DNA from 4 places in the Kosakonia sp. YIM B13571 genome. Region 2 is predicted to be linked to each of the others. Evidence: predicted binding sites of a transcription regulator. Region 2 holds the regulator's gene; each other region holds the start of a gene.
The links. Region 2 encodes PurR, which represses purine synthesis genes. Its sites were predicted from a motif close to CANGCAAACGTTTGCNTG; they were not measured.
Positions count from the first base shown of each region.

Region 1: a site for PurR is predicted at 2,851-2,868, ahead of purT (formate-dependent phosphoribosylglycinamide formyltransferase). Genes of this name have one in related genera too.
Region 3: a site for PurR is predicted at 3,260-3,277, ahead of ACFX4O_RS13730 (NCS2 family permease). Genes of this name have one in related genera too.
Region 4: a site for PurR is predicted at 2,087-2,104, ahead of pyrD (quinone-dependent dihydroorotate dehydrogenase). Genes of this name have one in related genera too.

Region 1 is NZ_JBHZPL010000003.1:423,483-428,281, forward strand. It holds gene edd (phosphogluconate dehydratase) at 1-732, shown strand, start outside; gene kdgA (bifunctional 4-hydroxy-2-oxoglutarate aldolase/2-dehydro-3-deoxy-phosphogluconate aldolase) at 771-1,412, shown strand; gene purT (formate-dependent phosphoribosylglycinamide formyltransferase) at 1,635-2,813, opposite strand; gene ACFX4O_RS10470 (YebG family protein) at 2,945-3,283, shown strand; gene yebF (protein YebF) at 3,342-3,692, shown strand; gene ACFX4O_RS10480 (tellurite resistance TerB family protein) at 3,787-4,446, shown strand; gene ptrB (oligopeptidase B) at 4,525-4,799, shown strand, end outside.
Region 2 is NZ_JBHZPL010000002.1:168,298-173,096, forward strand. It holds gene punC (purine nucleoside transporter PunC) at 1-77, opposite strand, end outside; gene punR (DNA-binding transcriptional activator PunR) at 189-1,100, shown strand; gene purR (HTH-type transcriptional repressor PurR) at 1,119-2,144, opposite strand; gene ACFX4O_RS05935 (YnhF family membrane protein) at 2,442-2,531, shown strand; gene ACFX4O_RS05940 (MFS transporter) at 2,700-3,869, shown strand; gene sodB (superoxide dismutase [Fe]) at 3,924-4,505, opposite strand; gene ACFX4O_RS05950 (C40 family peptidase) at 4,630-4,799, opposite strand, start outside.
Region 3 is NZ_JBHZPL010000004.1:464,433-469,231, forward strand. It holds gene mnmE (tRNA uridine-5-carboxymethylaminomethyl(34) synthesis GTPase MnmE) at 1-257, shown strand, start outside; gene ACFX4O_RS13720 (4'-phosphopantetheinyl transferase superfamily protein) at 455-1,198, shown strand; gene ACFX4O_RS13725 (NADPH-dependent FMN reductase) at 1,218-1,784, shown strand; gene ACFX4O_RS13730 (NCS2 family permease) at 1,822-3,159, opposite strand; gene yieH (6-phosphogluconate phosphatase) at 3,329-3,994, shown strand; gene cbrC (PF03691 family colicin E2 tolerance protein CbrC) at 4,021-4,608, shown strand; gene ACFX4O_RS13745 (ADP-ribosylglycohydrolase family protein) at 4,633-4,799, shown strand, end outside.
Region 4 is NZ_JBHZPL010000001.1:223,647-228,445, forward strand. It holds gene ACFX4O_RS01140 (YcbX family protein) at 1-275, shown strand, start outside; gene zapC (cell division protein ZapC) at 272-814, opposite strand; gene pyrD (quinone-dependent dihydroorotate dehydrogenase) at 983-1,993, opposite strand; gene ssuE (NADPH-dependent FMN reductase) at 2,241-2,816, shown strand; gene ACFX4O_RS01160 (sulfonate ABC transporter substrate-binding protein) at 2,809-3,780, shown strand; gene ssuD (FMNH2-dependent alkanesulfonate monooxygenase) at 3,777-4,799, shown strand, end outside.

The DNA.
Region 1 (4,799 bases), on a different contig from region 2:
TTAAAAGGTGGCCTGCTGCATGAAGATGTTAATACCGTGGCAGGCTTTGGTCTGACGCGTTATACCCACGAGCCGTGGCTCAACGATGGTGAACTGGACTGGCGTGATGGCGCAGCCGTGTCGCTGGATGACAACGTGATCGCCAGCATTGATAAACCGTTCTCTAAACATGGCGGCACCAAAGTGCTGAGCGGCAACCTCGGACGTGCGGTAATGAAAACCTCCGCCGTACCGGTAGAAAACCAGGTGATTGAAGCGCCAGCGGTGATTTTTGAAAGTCAGCATGACGTGCTGCCCGCTTTTGAAGCAGGGCTGCTGGATCGCGATTGTGTGGTTGTTGTTCGTCATCAAGGGCCAAAAGCGAACGGTATGCCAGAATTACATAAACTCATGCCGCCACTTGGTGTATTATTGGACCGCCGTTTCAAAATTGCATTAGTTACTGATGGACGGCTGTCAGGGGCATCAGGTAAAGTGCCGTCGGCAATTCACGTTACGCCAGAAGCATATGATGGCGGGTTGCTGGCAAAAGTGCATGATGGCGACATGATTCGGGTTAACGGGCAGACCGGCGAATTAACGCTGCTGGTTGATGACAACGTTCTTGCCGCACGTCAGCCACATATTCCTGACCTTAGCGCGATGCGCGTGGGCACAGGGCGCGAAATGTTTGGTGCACTGCGGGAGAAACTTTCCGGTGCGGAGCAGGGCGCGACCTGTATCACTTTTTAAGACGACAAGATTTTAGTTCTGGCGAGAGAAAAACACTGATGAAAAACTGGAAAACGAGTGCAGAAGCAATCCTGAAAACGGGTCCGGTAGTGCCGGTAATCGTAGTGAACAAACTTGAGCACGCCGTACCGATGGCGAAAGCGTTGGTTGCGGGCGGTGTTCGCGTTCTGGAAGTGACTCTGCGTACGGCTTGCGCTATCGACGCTATTCGCGCTATTGCGAAGGAAGTACCAGACGCGATTATCGGTGCTGGTACCGTGCTGAATCCGCAGCAACTGGCAGAAGTGACCGCTGCTGGCGCACAGTTCGCTATTAGCCCAGGCCTGACCGAGCCGCTGCTGAAAGCCGCGACCGAAGGCACTATCCCGCTGATCCCGGGTATTAGCACCGTTTCTGAACTGATGCTGGGTATGGACTACGGTCTGAAAGAGTTTAAATTCTTCCCGGCGGAAGCTAATGGCGGCACCAAAGCGCTGCAGGCCATTGCAGGTCCGTTCTCTCAGGTACGTTTCTGCCCGACTGGAGGTATTTCTCCGGCTAACTACCGTGATTACCTGGCGCTGAAAAGCGTGCTGTGCATTGGTGGTTCCTGGCTGGTGCCAGCCGATGCGCTGGAAGCAGGCGATTACGATCGCATCACTACACTGGCTCGCGAAGCGGTTGAAGGCGCGAAACAGTAATTTTTTTGGCGGGCGTTAAGTCCGCCAGATAAAAAGCCCGGTAGTATAATACTGACCGGGCTTTTTTTATGGTTTTGATTCGTCCTGGGCTACGGACATCAAAAGATGTGATTCCGTTTATTGCCCCCGGATTTAGCTCTCAAGGGGGCGGCAAATGCTTCTTTGAGAGCTGTGTAGGCCTTCAGGAAACAATCAATGTCGCCTGTTGGGAGAGGCTGATTTTTATCCGCTGACTTTCACCGCCGCGGCAGCTGCAACTGCGTATTCCACCGCTTTTTCAACGTTATCTGCCACAGCCAGCGCGACGCCCATACGGCGAGAACCCTCAATTTCCGGCTTGCCAAACAGACGCAACTGCACACCCGCACCTACGGCGTTGTGCACGTTGTCAAAGGTGACATTCTGGCTGGTCAGGCGCGGCAGGATCACCGCAGAAGCGGACGGGCCATACTGGCGAATCGCACCAATTGGCATGCCGAGAAAAGCGCGGACATGCAGGGCAAACTCGGAAAGATCCTGCGAAATCAATGTCACCATACCGGTATCGTGCGGGCGTGGAGAGACTTCGCTGAAGATGACGTCATCGCCGCAAACAAAAAGCTCAACGCCAAACAGGCCGTATCCGCCAAGCGCCAGCACCACTTTACTGGCGATCGCTTGCGAGCGCTCCAGCGCCAGAGGCGACATCTGCTGCGGTTGCCAGGATTCGCGATAATCGCCATCTTCCTGGCGATGGCCGACCGGTGCGCAGAAATGAACGCCGTCAACGGCGCTGATGGTCAGCAGCGTGATTTCAAAATCAAAGTTGACCACGCCTTCAACAATCACCCGCCCGGCGCCTGCTCGGCCGCCTTGTTGGGCATATTCCCATGCTTTCGCTAATTGATCGGCGCTTTTAATAAAGCTCTGACCTTTACCGGAAGAACTCATTACCGGTTTTACGATACAGGGCAAACCTATCTCCGCGACGGCTTGCTGAAATGCGGCTTCACTGTCGGCAAAGCGATAGCTGGAAGTAGGCAACTGTAACTCTTCAGCCGCCAGACGGCGGATACCTTCACGATTCATCGTCAGTTTGGTGGCGCGCGCGCAGGGAACAACATGTTGACCCTGCGCTTCCAGCCCAATCAGCGTATCCGTGGCGATAGCTTCGATTTCCGGCACGATAAAGTGAGGTTTTTCCTGTACAACCAGCGCCTTTAACGCCTCGCCATCGAGCATATTGATGACGTGAGAGCGATGCGCGACGTGCATCGCGGGGGCATCGGGATAGCGATCAACAGCAATCACTTCAATACCCAGACGCTGGCATTCGATCGCAACTTCCTTGCCCAGTTCGCCAGAGCCTAATAACATCACGCGTGTTGCTGCAGGTCGCAGCGCAGTTCCTAAAAGAGTCATAGCATCGTACCGTGAGAAAAAATTTGCGCGCAGTATAAACGAAAACGTTTGCGTCTGTCTTTTATCACTTGCGGTGGTTTTTTCATCGCGCTACTATACTGTATAAATACACAGTTAAATGAGGCTGCATCATGGCGGTAGAAGTTAAATACGTTGTTATTCGTGAAGGTGAGGAAAAAATGTCTTTTGCCAGCAAAAAGGAAGCCGATGCTTACGATAAAATGCTCGACCTGGCCGAAGTTCTCGGCGATTGGCTTGCAACAGGGCCGGTAGATCTGGAAGACAATGCACGCGACCAGATGGCGCTGTGGCTTGCCGAGCAAAAAGAGGCGCTTAACGGCATCCTGAAGTCAGGCAAATTACCAGGCACTGAAGCTGAAGACGCGGCAGCACCGGCCGACTCTTCTGATTCGGATGCGGCTGAAGCTGTTGATATCAAAACTGCAGCGAAGCGCGTAAAAGTCGCCTGATCTTGCACTGCCAGCAATTTGTACCATGCTTTGAAGGGGTAAAAACCAGGAGATAAGCATGAAAATAGCAGGAGTTTTCACCGGTCTGCTTTTGCTGGCAGGCAGCATGACGGTGCATGCCGCCACGGATAAATCGGTTAAATTTCCCTCGTGCGAGGGGCTCAAGGCAGACGGCATTGCCGCGAGTGTTAAGCGGGATTATTTGCAGAACCGCATTGTCCGATGGGCTGATGATCAAAAGAGACTGGGGCAGGCCGATCCGGTCGCCTGGATCAATCCGAAAGAAATCACCGGCAAGGATGATAAATGGGTTGTGCCGTTAGCCGTAAGAGGGAAAAGCACGGACCTTCACTATCGCGTAGTCATCGATTGTAAAGGTGGAACCGCAGAGTATCAGCCGCAATCATAACATCGCATTTTCCCAATCTTTCCAGATATAGACACTTCCTGACATCCCCCTCGCTTACTCTGTGCTCACAACTGTCATGGTAAGCGAGGGTTCTATGAGCTGGTTAAATCAACTGCAGTCGTTGCTTGGTCAAAAAAACGATACACAAACGCCGTCTTCAGGTGGACAGGGGCTCAACAATTTGTTGGTGCCGGGCGCATTAGGTGGCCTGGCGGGGCTGCTGGTCGCCAGTAAATCATCGCGTAAACTGCTCGCGAAGTATGGCACCGGTGCTTTGCTGGTGGGCGGAGGAGCCGTTGCGGGTAGCGTGTTGTGGAATAAGTACAAGGATCGCATCCGGGATGCGCATCAAAGCGAGCCACAATTTGGCCAGCAAAATACGCCTCTGGATGTACGTACTGAGCGGCTGATCCTGGCGCTGGTGTTCGCCGCCAAAAGCGACGGACACATTGATGATAAAGAACGCGCGGCGATAGAACAGCAATTGCGTGACGCGGGCGTGGAAGCGCAAGGGCAGCAACTGGTGTCGAATGCTATAGACCAGCCGCTGGACCCCGCGCGTCTGGCGCAGGGAGTGCAAAACGAAGAAGAAGCGCTGGAAGTTTACTTCCTCAGCTGCGCCGTTATCGATATTGATCATTTTATGGAACGCAGCTATCTGAACGCGCTGGGCGAGGCGTTAAAAATTCCGCAAGATGTGCGAGAAGATATCGAGGCGGATCTCAAAAAGCAGAAATTAGCGCTTAGCTCATGATCTAAATTACGTTTCGCTTGCATCGCGCGTGGGTTTTGCCACCCTTATAGGTATGTAAAACCAAATAAGAATTGTGCTATGTCGCCGAAAGCAAAAAAAATCCCGCACGCCATGACGATGCATGGTGATACGCGTATCGACAACTATTACTGGCTGCGGGACGATACGCGCTCGCAGCAAGATGTTCTGGATTATCTCCATCAAGAAAATGATTACGGGCGTGAAGTGATGGCCTCACAGCAAGCGTTGCAAGACAACGTGCTGGAGGAAATTATCTCGCGTATACCTCAGCGCGAAGTCTCCGCGCCTTACATCAAAAATGGCTACCGTTACCGGCACATCTACGAGCCTGG
Region 2 (4,799 bases):
AGGTACATATCAGTGGCTAAAAAGCCGAGCACGCTTAATCCCGCGAGCCAGACTAAAAATCCGTTGCCAGGTTGCATTAGGGGTTCTCTTTATTGCAGGTAATCAGGGCTGTCGAGTGTAAGGAGTGCATTAGCGCTTGTGAAACGCTAATATTTGCGTAGTGGTTTCAAAATTTTTGCAGGCAGATTATGTGGTCAGAATATTCGCTGGAAGTGGTTGATGCTGTAGCGCGTAATGGCAGTTTTAGCGGTGCGGCGCAGGAGTTACATCGTGTACCTTCTGCGGTGAGCTATACCGTGCGGCAGCTTGAAGAGTGGCTTGCCGTTCCGCTGTTTGAGCGCCGTCATCGGGATGTAGAACTTACGCCTGCCGGGGTCTGGTTTTTGAAAGAAGGGCGAGCTGTTATCAAAAAAATGCAGGTCACTCGTCAGCAGTGCCAGCAAATCGCCAATGGCTGGCGCGGGCAACTGGCGATTGCCGTCGACAACATTGTAAAACCTGAACGTACCCGGCAATTGATCGTCGATTTCTATCGCCATTTCAGTGATGTTGAGTTGCAGGTTTATCAGGAAGTCTTTAACGGAGTCTGGGATGCGCTTGCTGATGGGCGGGTTGAACTGGCGATTGGTGCAACGCAAGCAATCCCCGTCGGTGGACGTTATGCGTTTCGTGATATGGGAATGCTGAGCTGGAAATGTGTGGTTTCCAGCCGCCATCCGTTGGCGTCGATGGCAGGCCCGCTTAGCGACGACACCTTGCGCAACTGGCCTTCACTTATCCAGGAAGATACGTCCCGTTCGTTGCCGAAACGTATTACTTGGCTGCTGGATAATCAGAAACGCGTGATTGTCCCTGATTGGGCATCATCAGAGGCTTGCTTATCTGCAGGGTTATGCGTGGGAATGGTACCGGCACACTTTGCCCGCCCGCGCCTCGACAGTGGCGACTGGGTTGCGCTGACCCTGGAAAATCCCTTCCCGGATGCGGCGTGCTGTCTGACGTGGCAACAAAATGAGGCTTCCCCAGCGTTAAACTGGCTGCTGGAATATCTGGGGGATAGTGAAACGCTGAATGACGAGTGGTTACGGGAGCCGAATTAACGGCTCCGTCAGAAGCGGTTAGCGGCGGTAGTCGCGGAACGGGCCATCGGCCACGGAGCGGCGCTCAACCAGGCGCGGGTGCACTTCAATAGACTGTGACTCTTCGCGCTTGTTGACGATGCGATCAAGCAGCATGGTAAACGCCGTTTCCCCCAGCGAATCTTTCGGCTGGTGAATCGTGGTCAAGGCCGGGGTAAAGAAGCGTGAGTTGCGAACATTGTCATAACCAATCAGGGAAATATCCTGCGGTACGCGTAAACCCATTTCATCGGCAGCGCAAAGCGCGCCCATCGCCATAATGTCGCCGCCGCAAAAGACTGCGGTAGGGCGATGCGTTTGACCAAGGATTTGCTGCATTGCGCGATAGCCGGATTCCGGCTCGAAATCACCCTGTACTATCCAGTTTTCCGGCACAGTAATAAGGGCTTCTTCCATCGCTTTCATAAAGCCTGCCAGGCGGCCAGCACCCGTGTTACGCTCCAGAGGCCCGGGGATCACGCCAATATCGCGATGTCCACGATCGATAAGATAACGCCCGGCCATGTACCCGCCTTCAAAGGCGTTATCAATAACGGAATCAGTAAAGTCGGCCTTCGATTCGCCCCAGTCCATCACCACCATGGGAATATGACGGTACTCTTCCAGCATGCTCAATAGTGATTCCGGGTATTCGGAACACATCACCAGTAAACCATCGACGCGCTTTTGCGCCATCATCGACAGATAAGCGCCCTGTTTTTCCAGGCTATTCCAGGCATTGCCGAGGATTAAGGTGTAACCCTTCTGGAAGCACTTTTTCTCTATGGCTTCGATAATTTCGGCAAAATAGGCTGCTTCGCTGCTGGTTGCCAGCAAGCCGATCGATTTTGTGTGATTGACTTTCAGGCTGCGAGCGACGGCGCTGGGGGAATAGTGCAACTCTTTAATTGCCGCCCACACGGCGTTGCGTGTCTCTTCGGCGACGAAACGGGTTTTGTTGATTACATGTGATACGGTTGTAGTGGAAACGTTTGCTCGTTTCGCTACGTCTTTAATCGTTGCCATCAGATATCACTCCAGACCATATCATAAGCTCCTGATAATACTTTAGGTAAACGTTTGCCTTTAATCACCCTGTACCCATCAAAGGGGGTGCGGTACGCCGGGAAAACGACACGGGACGTCAGGAGGGGAGTCAATGGCCGGTACGCTAATAAATTTAGCGTCGAATTTTGTCTGATCTTGAGCAAAAGGGGAAGTATTAAAACGTTTCTCCTGTGAATTCCCGCAAGATTTTTAAGATAATTTGTGCAAAAATGCGTTATCTCACTTTTTGTGGGGAAATTAAAAAGGGGAAAATTGATGAGCACCGATCTGAAGTATTCTTTAGTTACTACCGTCATCGTTCTGAGCCTGATTGTTTTCGGCGGCCTGACTGCTGCACTGCATTGATCTATCGCGAGGGAGAGCCTTCTCCCTCGTTTTTCTTCCCCCCGCTATTGTTATCACTTCTGCAATAATCTTTTGTCATTCTGCTAACTTCTGTTTTTTGTGATTGCTGTCATACTTTTGACTTCAGCGACAGGGTCGCAAGTCGGCATGTCTTTTTTGGAGTGACAGATGAAAATTAATTTCCCTTTGCTTGCCCTGGCGATTGGCGCCTTCGGCATTGGTACCACCGAGTTTTCCCCGATGGGATTACTGCCGGTTATTGCCCGCGGCGTTGACGTCTCTATTCCGGCGGCGGGGATGCTGATTAGCGCTTATGCTATCGGTGTGATGGTCGGTGCGCCGTTGATGACGCTGTTGCTGTCGCACCGTGGCAGACGCAACGCGCTGATCTTTTTGATGGCGATTTTTACGCTCGGTAACGTGCTATCGGCGATTGCACCGGATTACACCACATTAATGCTGGCGCGTATCGTCACCAGCCTGAACCATGGTGCTTTCTTTGGTCTTGGCTCGGTGGTGGCAGCAAGCGTTGTCGCGAAAGAGAAGCAGGCTAGCGCGGTGGCGACCATGTTCATGGGACTGACCATTGCTAACATTGGCGGTGTACCTGCCGCAACATGGCTGGGTGAAACCATTGGCTGGCGTATGTCGTTTATGGCCACCGCCGGGCTGGGTGTGATTGCCATGGCGAGCCTGTTCTTTTCGCTGCCGAAAGGTGGGGCAGGTGAGCGCCCGGATGTACGTAAAGAGCTTTCGGTGCTGGTACGCCCACAAGTGTTGTCTGCGCTGCTGACGACTGTGCTCGGCGCAGGTGCCATGTTCACGCTGTATACCTATATTGCGCCGGTGCTGCACACCATTACCGATGCCACTCCCGTCTTTGTGACTGCGATGCTGGTGTTGATTGGTGTTGGCTTCTCCATTGGTAACTATCTCGGTGGCAAACTGGCGGATCGCTCGGTCACCGGCACGCTGAAAGGTTTTTTGATCTTGCTGATTGCTATCATGCTGGCGATCCCGTTCCTGGCGCGCAGCGAAGTGGGCGCGGCCATTAGTATGGTGGTATGGGGGGCGGCGACGTTTGCGGTGGTTCCGCCGTTGCAGATGCGCGTAATGCGAGTTGCACACGAAGCACCTGGGCTTTCATCGTCGGTCAATATCGGTGCCTTTAACCTCGGTAACGCGCTGGGCGCGGCAGCCGGTGGGGCAGTGATTTCCGGTGGGCTGGGTTATGATTTCGTACCGGTCATGGGCGCGATTATTGCCGGGCTGGGCCTGCTGGTGGTGCTGTTCTCTGGCCGCTCACAGCCAGAACGTGCTTATGCCGCAGCAGAATAAATAGCAGAAATGCAAAAAAGGAGGGGCAAGCCCCTCCTTTGCTTTATGCCACGTTTATGCAGCGAAATTTTTGGCAACGAATGACCAGTTTACCAGCGCCCAGAAATGTTCGAGGTAGTTCGGACGCGCATTACGGTAATCGATGTAGTACGCATGTTCCCACACATCGACGGTTAACAGCGGGGTTGCATCGCTAGTCAGCGGAGTGCCCGCATTAGACGTTGAAACGATGGCCAATGCGCCATCCGCTTTTTTCACCAACCACGTCCAGCCCGCACCGAAGTTTTTCACTGCAGAATCGGTGAATTGCGCTTTGAATTCGGCAAAGCTGCCGAAGGATTTGGCGATAGCTGCCGCCAGCTCGCCAGTTGGTTCGCCACCGGCATTCGGCGCCAGGCAGTTCCAGTAGAAAGTATGATTCCAGACTTGGGCGGCGTTATTGAATACGCCGCCTTCGCTGCTTTTTACGATCTCTTCCAGCGTTTTGCCTTCGAAAGTGCTGCCTTTGATCAAATTGTTGAGATTGGTGACATACGTTTGATGATGTTTGCCATAGTGGTATTCCAGCGTTTCGGCTGAGATATGCGGCGCCAGGGCGTCTTTTGCATACGGTAATGCAGGTAATTCAAACGACATTGCTATTCTCCTTTCATTATTTTAATGACACCCAATAGCCCTATTGGGTGTGCGGGTTAGGGTAGCAAATCGAAAGGTCAGACAAAAGAGGGAGTTACCTGCCGCAGGTGCGGCAGGTGAGGGATTAGCGAATGGTTTTCGGCGTTACAACGCGACGCGCGCCAACATAATGACGTTGCCAGTAATCTTCACTCAGTGACGTAACCTGAATATCCTGACCGCTACGCGGAGACTGAATGAATTTACCATTGCCAACATACACGCCTACGTGATCGGCTGTACCACGGCCCTGGG
Region 3 (4,799 bases), on a different contig from region 2:
AGCATCTTAAGCAGAGCATGGGTTTTGACACCAGCATGGAGGGCGGCTTCCTCGCGCGTCGTCGTCATTTACAAGCGCTGGAAACGGCCGCAGAGCATCTGCAACAGGGTAAAGCACAACTGTTAGGCGCATGGGCAGGTGAACTGCTTGCCGAAGAGCTACGCCTTGCGCAACAAAACTTAAGTGAAATCACCGGCGAGTTTACCTCAGACGATTTGCTGGGGCGCATTTTCTCAAGTTTCTGTATTGGTAAGTAATGACATGGCGGCCGTTTTAACGGCCGTTTGTGTTACTACGGTGGATTTTCCTAAAGTGTTTCGGATCAGCGAAAGAAAGTGTAAATATCCCCATTAGGACTTTTCAGATGCGAATTTCCGCATTAAAACCTATGCAGTATGGGCGATAATATTGATTATCGATTCGATCAACTCAGACCATTATCACGGAGAGAAAAATGGCGACGCACTTTGCAAGAGGGATCCTGTCAGAAGGGCATCTCATCTCTACCCGGTTACCGCTAGCCTGCCATGATACGGCGCGCCAGCTTCCAGAACATCGCCGCTCACGCTTTCTCGCTTCCCGCGCGTTACTCGCTGAAATGCTGTTTATGCTTTACGGCGCGAGCGAGCTACCGGAAATTGAAATTGAACCCAGCGGTCGACCGAGGTTCGTCGACAGCAGCCTGCCGCATTTCTCACTGGCGTATGCCGGGAACATGGTCGGTGTGGCAATCACCACCGAAGGCGAATGCGGGCTGGATATGGAGTTACAGCGCGCAACGCGCAGTTTTCATAGCCCACACGGACATAAACACACGTTCACCAATAATGAGCAGCTGTGGATCAACAACCAAAACGATGCTAACGAAGCGCAAACTCAGCTTTTGACCATACGTCAGAGCGTAATGAAGCTACTGCACCAGATGCAGGATGAACCGGGCCAGCTACAGTTATTGCCGGGATCCGGGCGTCTTCGCGCCGCACAACTGGCGCAGGTGGAAGTGATGTGTGATGCGGAAGATGTACTGATTTGGTCGGTCGCGGTGAGTCCGGCAATCGAAAGCCTGAAGATCTGGGAATTCGACAGCCAAAAAGGGTGGCGTTATCTTTCTGATGTGCAAACGCGCGCTAACGATCCCGCATCCCGCTTAATGCGCTTCACCAGTCTGCCTGCGGAAAAAGCCCTGATCCTTAATTGATCCCTACACAGGAGTCATTATGTCTGCTGAACTCAAGGTTGTGACACTTCTCGGGAGCCTGCGCAAAGGCTCATTTAATGCCATGGTTGCACGCACGTTACCGAAACTCGCCCCGGCAGGAATGGAGATTACACCGCTGCCTTCCATTGCTGATGTCCCGCTGTATGACGCCGATATTCAGCAAGAAGAAGGTTTCCCGCAAAGTGTGGAAGCGATCGCGGCACAAATCCGCGCAGCGGACGGCGTGGTCATTGTAACGCCTGAGTATAACTACTCGGTGCCTGGCGGCCTGAAGAATGCCATCGACTGGTTATCACGTCTGCCGGAGCAGCCGCTGGCCGGAAAACCTGTTTTGATTCAGACAAGCTCTATGGGCGCGATTGGCGGCGCACGCTGCCAGTATCATTTACGCCAGATCCTGGTGTTCCTGGATGCGATGGTAATGAACAAGCCGGAATTTATGGGCGGCGTGATCCAGAACAAGGTGGATCAGCAAACGGGAGAAGTGGTCGATCAAAGCACGCTCGACCATTTGACCGGGCAACTAACGGCTTTTGGTGATTATATTCAGCGCGTTAAGCGGTAGCGGAAAATCCCTCTCCCTTTCGGGAGAGGGAGAAAGATTAATGCGCGTCGATAAAGACGATTTTCAGCAGGAACAATACCGCAACCACCAGCACACACGGGCTCAGATCGCGCAGGCGACCGGTGCCAATCTTCATCACACAGTAAGAGATAAAGCCGAGCGCGATACCTTCGGTAATCGAGAAGCTAAACGGCATCATCACTGCGGTGATAAACGCGGGTACGGCTTCTGTCAGGTCGTCCCACTTCACGCGCGCGAGGCTGGATGTCATCAGCACGCCAACATAAATCAGCGCACCAGCAGCGGCATACGCCGGAACCATGCCCGCCAGCGGCGACAAGAAGATAACCAGCAAGAACAGCAGACCCACCACCACAGCGGTCAGGCCAGTACGTCCACCCACGGACACACCAGAAGACGATTCGATATACGCTGTAACGGAAGAGGTGCCGATAAACGAACCGGCGACCGAAGAGATGCTGTCAACGTACAGTGCCTGCTTCATGCGCGGGAATTTGCCGCTCTCATCCACCAGCCCGGCTTTATCCGTCACGCCAATCAGCGTGCCGGAAGAGTCGAACAGGTTAACCAGCATAAACGAGAAGATCACGCCCGCCAGACCGATATTAAACGAACCCGCGAGGTCAACATTGCCAACAACGGATGCAACGCTCGGCGGCGCGGAAACAATGCCGTGGTACTGCACATCGCCCATCAGCCAGCCCAACAGCGTCGTCACAACAATAGAAATCAATACAGCGGCGTGAATATTACGCGACGCCAGAATCGCGATGATAAAGAAACCGAGTACGCCCAGCAGAACACTGTGAGACGTCAGGTTGCCAATGCTCACCAGCGTGTCTTTGTTGGCGACAATAACACCGGCATTTTTCAGCCCCATCATGCCAATAAATAAGCCGATACCACTGGTGATGCCAACACGCAGGCTAACCGGGATATTGGCAATCATCCAGTAACGGACGCGGAAAATGGTCAACAGCAGCAGACCGACCGCGCCCCAGAAAATCGCACCCATGCCAATCTGCCAGGAGAGGCCCATCGCGCCAACAACCACGAACGCAAAGAAAGCATTCAGCCCCATGGCCGGCGCCAGTGCGACCGGCAAATTAGCCACCAGCCCCATCAGAATGCTGCCAAAAGCGGCAATCAGGCAGGTTGTCACAAATACTGCGCTGGTATCCATTCCGGCGACGCCCAGAATCTGGGGGTTAACAAAAACGATATACACCATCGTCAAAAAGGTCGTGAAACCGGCGATCACTTCGGTGCGTGCCGAAGTGCCGTGCTCGCGCAGTTTAAACACGCGGTCAAGCAACCCCTGGTTTGAGGCCTGGGTAGAGTGTTGTTGGCTCATTATCAATTTCCGGAATAGGAAGGAAAATTCGTCGCTATCCTATACCAAAATGAGACAATGTTGACGGTTATCACACACTTTTTTTCATTGAATTTGCTTATACGGCAACGATTGCGTCCCGTAATCTGCGTTAAGTAAACGTTAAACTTGCAATAAAACAGGAAACGGCATGTCCCACATTGAAGCGGTATTTTTCGACTGTGACGGCACCCTGGTCGACAGTGAAGTAATTTGTTCCCGCGCGTACGTGCATATGTTTGAAGCGTTTGGTATTTCGCTCGATCTGGACGAGGTTTTCAAACGGTTTAAAGGCATGAAACTGTATGAAATCATTGATGTTATCGGCGAGGAGTACGGTAAAGCGCTGGATAAAAGCGCGCTGGAGCCGGTGTATCGCGCGGAAGTGGCGCGTCTGTTTGACAGCGAGCTGGAAGTGATTGCCGGTGCGAATGCATTACTGGACGCGGTGGCGATTCCGATGTGCGTCGTTTCTAACGGCCCCGTCAGCAAAATGCAACACTCTTTGGGTAAACTTGGAATGCTACATCACTTTCCTGAAAAACTGTTTAGCGGCTATGACATCCAACGCTGGAAGCCCGATCCGGCGATAATGTACCATGCAGCTAAAGCGCTCAATGTCGATCCGGCAAACTGTATTCTGGTGGATGATTCCACCGCCGGGGCGCAATCTGGTATCGCGGCAGGGATGGAAGTATTTTACTTCTGCGCCGATCCGCATAACAAACCCATCGACCACCCAAAAGTGACTACGTTCACTGATTTGGCGCAGTTGCCAGAGCTGTGGCGCGCTCGCGGGTGGCATGTTACGCGTTAATCTAAACCACTAAACAGGATGTTTTTATGGCCCAGACACATCGCCCTCTACCGGTATTTAAATATCACCCGCAACCTCTGGAAACCGGGGTGTTCTCTGAAGACAAAACGGTCACCTGCGCCTGCTGTCAGCAGCCAACCCATGTCTACTACACCAATCCATTCTATACCCGGCAAGATGTCGACTATCTCTGCCCATGGTGTATTGCAGATGGTGCAGCCGCAGAGAAATTTGGCGGCAGCTTTCAGGATGAATCCTCTCTGGAGGGCATTGAAAGCGAGTTCGACGACGAAGGCGAATTTACCGGCTTTAAAAATCCCTGGCCGGAAGCCAGCGTGATTGAATTGACCGAAAGAACACCGGGATATTGTGGCTGGCAGCAGGAGTACTGGCTGGCGCACTGTAATGATTTCTGCGCCTTCGAAGGGTACGTTGGCTGGAAAGAGATTGCCGACAAGTTGGATCAATTTGCCGATCTGCGGGCCGACTGCAATGCTTTCGGCATAGATTACGAGAAGCTCCCCGAATACCTGCTTGATGGCGGTGATTGCCAGGGTTATCTCTTCCGCTGCCTGCATTGTGGGAAACTGCGGCTGTGGGCCGATTTCTCCTGATGGAGAGCGACAGGAGCACAACAGATGTCTGAATTACTTGCACGTTACCAGGGTTGCCTGCTTGGGCTAGCCGCAGGTGATGCGGTTGGTACAACGGTGGAGTTTAGCGCGAAGGACTCTTTTCCTCCCGTGACGGGGATGGAAGGCGGCGGCCCGTTTCATTTACAAGCCGGGCAGTGGACTGACGATAC
Region 4 (4,799 bases), on a different contig from region 2:
AATCACTTAACCAGGATGCGTTACCCGCAGGAACCGTGGAAATCAACTGGCAAGGTCAAACATTTCGCGGCAATAACCAACAAGTGTTGCTGGAACAGCTGGAGAACCAGGGGATTCGCGTACCCTACTCCTGCCGCGCGGGTATTTGCGGTTGCTGCCGGATCAGTTTAGTGGAAGGTGAAGTCAGTGCGCTGAAGAAATCAGCGATTGCACAGGATGGTTCAATTCTTTGTTGTAGCTGTGTGCCGAAAACATCGCTACGACTGGAGGCTTAAACCGCCTGTTCGAGTGGAATCGCATTGGAATTCAGCTGCGGTTTAAGGCGATCGTTCATTATTTTAATCGCGTCGCCCAATTGCATGGTGCGCCCGGCAATCACTACGCCGGGTTGCGCCAGCAGGCACAACGCCGCGTTCTCACCAGGCTCAACCACCAGCAGATTCACGCACTCTTGCGTATCACTCAGCCAGACGCAAGCACCTTCGCCTGTAACAGGAGACCACTGGGAATCATGCGTCATAAAGTGCCAGCTTTTCGGCATTTGCGGCTTGAGGAAGCGAATCGCTACCAGTGCATTAAGCACAAGTTCAGCGCGCTGCTCATTGGATAATGGCAAATCGCGGCATTTTTCATCAAAGGAGAAATAAAGCGCAGCATCGTCAACGCAAAAACCAGACGGCGAGAAAGCGTCTGGCGTCAACATTTTACGGGCAAAACGAGAGCGAAATAACATGCCATTGGCTAAATCGAGCATCATGCGATCATGCTCATCATCAAAATACCAGCGCCAATTATCGTCAGGTTTAATTCGCATTTTCCTCTCCCCTTCCCCTAAACATCCTGTAACTTTTTCATCCTGTTTGCCGCCTCGTTTATTACCTAAATAATAAAAGACTAAAATGTTTAAATTAGCAACAGTGGTGGAATATAAAACAACCAGGGCGGGAAATAAAGCCCTGGTTGCACAGGAAGGGATAAAAGATTAGATATGAGTAACGATTTCTTTAATCAACGGCGGACCTTTAAAAATAAAGCCCGAATAAATTTGCACCAATGACGCACCGGCGGCGATTTTCTCGCGAGCCGCTATCACCGAGTCGATGCCGCCGACGCCAATAATCGGCAAGCGCCCTTTTAATTCTTGCGACAACCGCCGAATAATTTCCGTACTTTTTAATTGCAACGGACGACCACTTAAACCACCCGTTTCGTCACAATGTTTCATTCCCTGTACCAACGATCTTTCAAGCGTGGTATTCGTGGCAATAACACCATCAATATTGTGGCGAACTAAACTATCGGCCACTTGGATCAATTCCTCTTCAGAAAGATCTGGTGCGATCTTTACGGCTACCGGAACATATTTATGATGCAAGTTTTGCAGATCGTTTTGCTTATTCTTAATTGCCGTAAGCAGATCGTCCAGCGCTTCGCCATATTGTAGCGTGCGTAAACCGGGCGTATTTGGCGAAGAAATATTAATGGCGATATAACCCGCATAAGCATAGATTTTTTCCATGCAAATCAGGTAGTCATCTTTACCCTGCTCGACGGGTGTGTCTTTATTCTTGCCAATATTAATGCCCAGAACACCGTCGAAGCGCGATTTCTTCACGTTCTCAACCAGGTTATCCACGCCAAGATTATTAAAGCCCATGCGGTTGATCAGCCCTTCAGCATCCACCAGACGGAAGATCCTCGGCTTGTCATTACCCGGCTGTGGGCGTGGCGTCACGGTACCAATTTCGATGGCGCCAAACCCCATCGCGCCCAGCGCATCTATGCACTCGCCATTTTTATCCAGCCCAGCCGCTAACCCCAACGGGTTTTTAAAGGTCAGACCCATGCATTTGACGGGTTTCTCCGGTACACGCTGACGCACGAGGGCTTCGAAAGGCGTGCCGGTAATACGCCGTAATTGCTGGAACGTTAATTCATGAGCGCGCTCTGGATCGAGCTGGAAAAGGGCTTTACGAACGAAGGGGTAGTACATGAACTCTCCTGGATTCCCGGTTGCAAACCGGGGGCGTATTATCAGTGATTACCCGGCGAAAGGGAATTGACCTGAGGCAAAAAAAGGCGATTCGACGCAATCGTTTTCTCTTACAACTCTCCTTTATGCAAATTTCAGCATTTTTTCATCGAATAAATCATTTAGCGGAATAAATCGACTCTGCCACACTGCCTTAAATTGTTATGAATGTTATCTAAAAGCAAACAATTGGTTATAAGGAGCGATTATGAGAGTTGTTACCCTGGCCGGAAGCCCACGCTTTCCTTCCCGCTCCAGCGCTTTGCTGGAGTATGCCCGCGAGCGCCTGAATGTACAGGATATCGAGGTGTATCACTGGCATTTGCAAAATTTTGCACCAGAGGATCTCATCTATGCCCGTTTCGATAGCCCCGCGTTGCAAACGTTTATTGGGCAGCTCAACGAGGCGGACGGACTGATCGTTGCGACACCGATCTATAAAGCAGCTTATTCCGGAGCCCTAAAAACGCTGCTCGACCTGCTGCCTGAGCGTGCACTGGAAGGCAAAGTGGTATTGCCGCTGGCCACTGGCGGCACCGTGGCACATATGCTGGCGGTGGATTACGCCCTGAAGCCGGTGCTCAGCGCACTGAAAGCACAAGAGATCCTGCACGGTGTTTTCGCCGATGATAGCCAGGTGCTGGATTACCAGCACAAACCCAGCCTGACACCCAATTTGCAGACCCGTCTGGATAAGGCACTGGAAACCTTCTGGCAAGCGTTGCACCGCCGGGACATTCAGGCGCCGGATTTCCACCTACCGCAAGGAGTCGCGCATGTTTAATCTATTCAAAAGCCGCACGCAATGGCTGGCGTTAAGCGGTTTATTGACGCTTTCCGCCTGGACACAGGCCGCCGAACCGGCACCGGAGAGTTTGCGTATTGGTTACCAGAAAGGCAGCGTCAGTATGGTGCTGGCAAAAAGCTATGACCTGCTGGAGAAACGCTACCCGAACACCAAAATTACCTGGACCGAATTCCCGGCAGGCCCGCAAATGCTGGAAGCGCTGAATATTGGCAGTATCGATCTCGGCAGCACGGGCGATATTCCGCCGATTTTTGCCCAAGCCGCTGGCGCGGATCTGCTGTATGTCGGCGTTGAGCCGCCAAAGCCGAAAGCAGAGGTGATCCTTGTTGCCCAAAACAGCCCGATCAAAACAGTTGCCGACCTGAAAGGGCATAAAGTCGCTTTCCAGAAGGGTTCCAGTTCGCACAATTTACTGCTGCGCGCGCTGCAACAGGCCGGGCTGAAATTCAGCGATATTCAGCCGGTGTTCCTGACACCTGCAGATGCACGTGCCGCGTTCCAGCAAGGTAACGTTGATGCATGGGCTATTTGGGATCCTTACTACTCGGCGGCACTGTTGCAGGGTGGCGTGCGTGTATTAAAAGACGGCACCACGCTGAAACAGACCGGCTCCTTCTATTTGGCCTCGCGTCCCTATGCAGAAAAGAATGGTGCATTTATTCAGGGCGTTCTGGATACGTTTAGCGAAGCCGACGCGTTGACGCTTAGCCAGCGTGACGAAAGCATCGCGCTGTTTGCCAAAACGCTGGGACTGCCCCAGCCGGTGATTGCCACCTATTTCGATCACCGCCCACCAACAAAAATCTCGCCGGTCGATGAAACCACCGCCGCACTGCAACAGCAAACGGCCGATCTCTTTTATGAGAACCGTTTGCTACCGAAAAAAGTCGATATTCGCACCCGCATCTGGCAACCGGCCAAACAAGGAGCCAAGTCATGAGTTTAAATCTGTTCTGGTTTTTACCCACCCACGGTGATGGTCACTATTTAGGTACCGACCACGGCTCGCGCCCGGTAGATCATGCTTATTTGCAACAGGTCGCTCAGGCTGCGGATCGTTTAGGGTTCAGCGGGGTACTGATCCCCACCGGGCGCTCGTGTGAAGATGCCTGGCTGGTCGCCGCCTCGCTTATCCCGGTGACACAGCGATTGAAGTTTCTTGTCGCCCTGCGCCCCAGCGTTACATCACCGACTGTCGCTGCGCGCCAGGCGGCTACGCTGGACAGGCTCTCAAATGGACGTGCGTTGTTTAACCTGGTGACCGGCAGCGATCCGCAAGAACTGGCCGGAGACGGCGTGTTTCTCGATCATACGCAGCGTTATGAAGCCTCTTCGGAATTTACCCACGTCTGGCGGCGTCTGCTGGAAGGCGACACCGTTGACTTCGACGGTAAACATATCCATGTGCGCGGCGCAAAACTCTTTTTCCCACCGGTGCAGCAGCCACGTCCGCCGCTCTATTTCGGCGGATCGTCCGATGTAGCACAAGATCTGGCCGCTGAGCAGGTTGACCTCTATCTGACGTGGGGCGAACCGCCTGAGCAGGTAAAAGAAAAAATTGAACAGGTGCGCGCCAAAGCCGCGGCTCACGGGCGTAAAGTGCGCTTCGGTATTCGCCTGCATGTGATTGTCCGGGAAACGAATGCAGAAGCCTGGCAGGCGGCGAACAACCTGATCGCCCATCTGGATGATGCCACGATTGCTAAAGCACAGGCCGCTTTCTCGCGTCAGGATTCCGTTGGTCAACAGCGGATGGCGGCGCTTCATGGCGGCAAACGCGATCAACTGGAGATCAGCCCCAACTTGTGGGCTGGCGTTGGGCTGGTGCGCGGCGGCGCGGGAACCGCGCTGGTGGGTGATGGCCCGACCGTCGCGGCAAGAATCAATGAATACGCCGCCCTCGGCATCGACAGCTTTATTCTTTCCGGCTATCCACATCTGGAAGAGGCATATCGCGTC